2 regions of the Pectobacterium sp. HCp5_1 genome follow, and region 1 is predicted to be linked to the other one. Evidence: riboswitches for the same ligand, from Rfam matches in the RefSeq annotation. Region 1 holds a riboswitch; the other holds the start of a gene.
What was found. Region 1 has a riboswitch for thiamine pyrophosphate ahead of thiC (phosphomethylpyrimidine synthase ThiC). Riboswitches for the same ligand answer to the same signal wherever they lie in the genome.
Positions count from the first base shown of each region.

Region 2: linked by a shared signal. The riboswitch ahead of thiM (hydroxyethylthiazole kinase) and the one ahead of thiC (phosphomethylpyrimidine synthase ThiC) in region 1 are both predicted to bind thiamine pyrophosphate.

Region 1 covers NZ_JAUMIO010000050.1:8,154-10,357, forward strand. The annotation lists gene thiC (phosphomethylpyrimidine synthase ThiC) at 1-1,230, opposite strand, end outside; TPP riboswitch at 1,345-1,499, opposite strand; gene Q3A88_RS20525 (Rsd/AlgQ family anti-sigma factor) at 1,622-2,083, opposite strand; gene nudC (NAD(+) diphosphatase) at 2,192-2,204, shown strand, end outside.
Region 2 covers NZ_JAUMIO010000002.1:291,082-293,285, reverse strand. The annotation lists gene Q3A88_RS02860 (hypothetical protein) at 1-798, shown strand, start outside; TPP riboswitch at 1,006-1,102, shown strand; gene thiM (hydroxyethylthiazole kinase) at 1,140-1,934, shown strand; gene thiD (bifunctional hydroxymethylpyrimidine kinase/phosphomethylpyrimidine kinase) at 1,931-2,204, shown strand, end outside.

The DNA.
Region 1 (2,204 bases):
AATGGAACCGGGGCGTAAGCCGTCACCCAGTGACAGCGCGACGTCATAAGCGGCGCAGATTTCACAGATTTCACGGAAGTGTTCGTACAGGAAACTTTCTTTGTGATGCGACAGGCACCACTTCGCCATGATGGAACCGCCGCGTGAGACGATGCCGGTCAGGCGTTTGGCCGTCATCGGCACGTAGCGCAGCAGCACACCCGCGTGGATAGTAAAATAGTCCACCCCTTGCTCGGCCTGCTCCAGCAGCGTATCGCGGAACATTTTCCAGTTCAGGTTTTCCGCCACGCCGTTCACTTTCTCTAGCGCCTGATAAATCGGTACCGTCCCGATTGGCACGGGGCTGTTACGCAGAATCCACTCGCGTGTTTCGTGAATATAGCGACCGGTTGAGAGATCCATCACCGTATCCGCACCCCAGCGGGTAGACCAGACCAGCTTTTCCACCTCTTCTTCGATGGAGGAGGTCACGGCGGAGTTGCCGATATTGGCGTTAACCTTCACCAGAAAATTGCGACCGATGATCATCGGCTCTGATTCTGGATGGTTGATGTTGGAAGGGATAATGGCGCGACCGGCGGCCACTTCCTGACGGACAAATTCCGGTGTGATGTTCTCCGGCAGTAGGGCACCGAAACTTTGCCCCGGATGCTGCTGGCGCAGCACCTCACCGCGAATGCGTTCGCGTCCCATATTTTCGCGAATGGCGATAAATTCCATTTCGGGGGTAATGATCCCCTGTCGGGCATAGTGGAGCTGGGTAACGCGTTTGCCTGCTTTGGCACGCAGCGGCCGTGGCAAATGTTCAAAGCGCAGATGATCCAGACCGGCATCCGCCAGACGCTGCTGGGTGAAATCAGAGCTGACGCCAGATAGTGCTTCAGTGTCGTGGCGTTCTGCAATCCAGCTGGCGCGCAGCTTCGCTAGCCCAACGCGGACATCGGGTTGCGCAGCGGGATCGCCATAAGGCCCTGACGTATCGTAAACCGGGATTGGTTCATTGGGTTCGTATTGAGGGTTGTCTTTACTGCCGCCGAGTAACGTCGGGCTAAGCTGAATTTCTCGCATTGGCACGTGGATGTCATCACGTGAGCCCGCAAGGTAAATACGTTTGGAATTGGGAAAGGCGGTTCCCTGTAAGGTTTCAATAAACTGCTGGGCGGCGGCACGCTGTTCACGGCGACCCGATTTTGACGACACTGTTTTTATAGACAAAGGTTCTGTAGACATAGCAAGTTCCTGTAAGACGTAAAGGGAAGATTGCTTGTCTGGAGCCGGAGGGAGTAATAATGATATTGAGCGTCAGAGCAGGTATGTGGAAATACGCAGCCTTGGGCTCAATAGAGGTGCATTACTCTTGTTCCCTTCGCAGGTATTAACCCGATCAGGTTCCGCGGATCCCGAATTAACGGTCTCAGCCTGTGCGCTCATAAGTTTCGTCATAACGATTGATTTCGTAAAACAAAACACGAGCACGCTAGGCACTCCGACAAGATATGCCCGTCTCTTAAACGGGCCAATAAAACCCCTACACTGTATGTCGGCAAAACGCGGATGTCAAAGCGTGCCGCTTTTGCTTTTACAATGTGTGATGATGTCCTGAAATAACGTCAAATGACGGCTATTTGTCGTAAACCTGCTGAATCATTCTGTCTTCTAACGTAAAACGTTCTTCCAGCGCTTCGCCGACGTGGGAGAGTGCCTGCTGGAATTCGAGGCAGTTATCATGGTCGATGGCTGCCGCCAGATGGCTATCGTAAAACGTCATAATTTGCTGCGTGTTATTTTGCAGGGCGAGGTCGAGCTGGGTGGAAAGCGCTAATACTTGTTCGCTGTGCGTCGCTGCTTCATGCAGCATTTTTTCGTATAAATGAAAGTGGCCGGTAGAAAGATAGTCCACCAGATTCTGGCAAAAATTATCCAATGCCTCTTCATCCAGAAGAGAAAGCGTTTCCTTATTCGGCTTGATGCCAACCAGATGATAGTAAGCCACCAGAAGCTGCTTACGCGCTTGTAGCCATTGGTCGATTAACGCATTATTGCCACCAACGTATTCAGTTAGACTTTGTAGCTGGTTTAGCATTGTTGACTCCGTGAACGGTAAGAAATAACTGAAATCCCAGTTATAAAACTTATGTAATCACTCTGAATGTAAAATGCCAGTGAAGTGGCAGTGGAGCAATAAAAAGATATGGAACAGACGC
Region 2 (2,204 bases), on a different contig from region 1:
ACCCGAGTACCTGCTGATCCTGACAAGGGTATGACTAAGAACGAAGTTCTTGCCTATTACAAACATCTTAAAGATGACAATGCGCCTTTCTGTAGCTTGAGATGTGGACCTATTCAGTACAAACAATATTCATCTCAGGAAGATGCAAAAAAAGCGGTTGAAGACGAAGAGCTTATCGTCATAAGCGGTTTTCTTGAGTCTCGTCCAGACAACAACCCCAGAATGGATTCTGAAGGTGATGAAATACCTGTCGATTCGCATTTTGAGAGAAAAAATGGCAAAGAGGTTTCATTGCCCATTTCCCGCCATAATGGTGAATCTTTCAAGGTTCCCAGTCAGGTAACAAGTGTTCAGTCTCTATGCGTCAATTTCGATCACAATTATTACCGAGAGATTTACCTTATTGGTGAGGATGGTAGAGCTAAGCGTTATAGGTTGTGTGACTCGCTTAAGGAAATCAATGATATAACAGAGGGTTGCTCTGACCCAGCATTCTATTTTGGTAAGTTTTGGAAGATTGAACGGTTTTCAGGTCACAGCAATGTCTGGTTAAAGATCACCCAAGGATCATCATTTAAAGATTTCAGAATACGAATTACTAACGATACTGCTGATGGGAGAGGATTTTTCAATGAAAAAAACCTCGGTCGGATAGTTGTTTTTTACAGCCAGATCGATGAGGTTGGGATGGGATATATGACCCCTCAGCTAGGATGGGGGGAAGTGGCCCTATTACCTGCTAAATATGATGAATTTCTAATCAAAGATTACATGCTATCGCATCAAGGTGAGCAGTAGTTATCTGCTGTTCGTGAATAAATCGAACAAAATTATTAACCCTGTTTAAAAAGGTTTTTTATGCATGAAGCTGACCGATAAGTCAACTTTATGACGGAGCTGAACAAAGGGAAGAGATCATACAGCGTGAAGAAGCGATAGCCGGAAGGGCGAACTTGCATCAACAAGCTACTTCCCCTAATCTGGCAAAAATTAGAGATAAACGATTTAAATGACTCGGGGTGCCCTTCTTTGTGAAGGCTGAGAAATACCCGTACCACCTGATCTGGATAATGCCAGCGTAGGGAAGTCACGGTATGCCCCACCGGTTGCCGCCTTCTTCCACGCCGGTTGGGAGACTTATGAACACGCAACCCACCGACTTTTCTGCCGCTCAGGCAGCAACATCACTCACTCAATTCCGTTCTGCCTCGCCGCTGGTGCACTGTCTGACCAACGATGTGGTGCAATCTTTCACTGCTAATGTGCTGCTGGCGCTGAATGCGTCGCCTGCGATGGTGGTCGATCCCGAAGAAGCCGCGCAGTTCAGCGCGGTAGCCGATGCGCTGCTGATTAATGTCGGGACGCTGGAGCGTACGCGCGCTGAGGCGATGCGGGCGGCGGTAAACAGCGCGCATCAGGCGAATACACCGTGGGTGCTCGACCCGGTTGCCGTCGGTGGTTTGACCTTTCGTACTGAATTCTGTCGTGAACTGCTGGCGTGGAAACCCGCGGCGATTCGCGGCAATGCGTCTGAAATTATGGCGTTGGCGGGGTTATCCGCACAGGGGCGGGGCGTGGATAGCGCCGATGATTCTCTGGCGGCGCTCCCTGCTGCACGCGAACTGGCGCGGCAAGTGGGGACCATTGTTGCGGTGACCGGTGTGGTGGATTATGTCACGGACGGTGAACAAGACATCGCGGTATCCGGCGGCGATAGCATGATGACGCGCGTGGTCGGGACGGGCTGTGCGCTGTCGGCGGTCGTGGCGGGTTTCTGTGCTCTGGAGGGGGACCGATTATCCCACGTGGCGGCGGCGTGCTATGTCATGGCGTTAGCAGGGCAGCAGGCGACCTCGGTAGCGCAAGGAACGGGCAGTTTTATCCCCCATTTCCTCGATAGACTCTATACCCTGCGCGCGGAGGATCTGGCATGAAGCGTATCAATGCGTTGACGATTGCAGGCACCGATCCGAGCGGCGGTGCGGGTATTCAGGCGGATTTAAAAGCGTTTTCAGCCTTGGGCGCTTACGGCACCTCGGTCATTACCGCGCTGGTGGCGCAAAATACGCGCGGCGTGCAGTCCGTCTACCGGATTGAACCGGATTTTGTCGCAGCACAGCTGGATTCCGTGCTGAGCGATGTGCGTATCGACAGCGCCAAGATTGGGATGCTGGCACAGACCGATATTGTTGAAACCGTTGCCG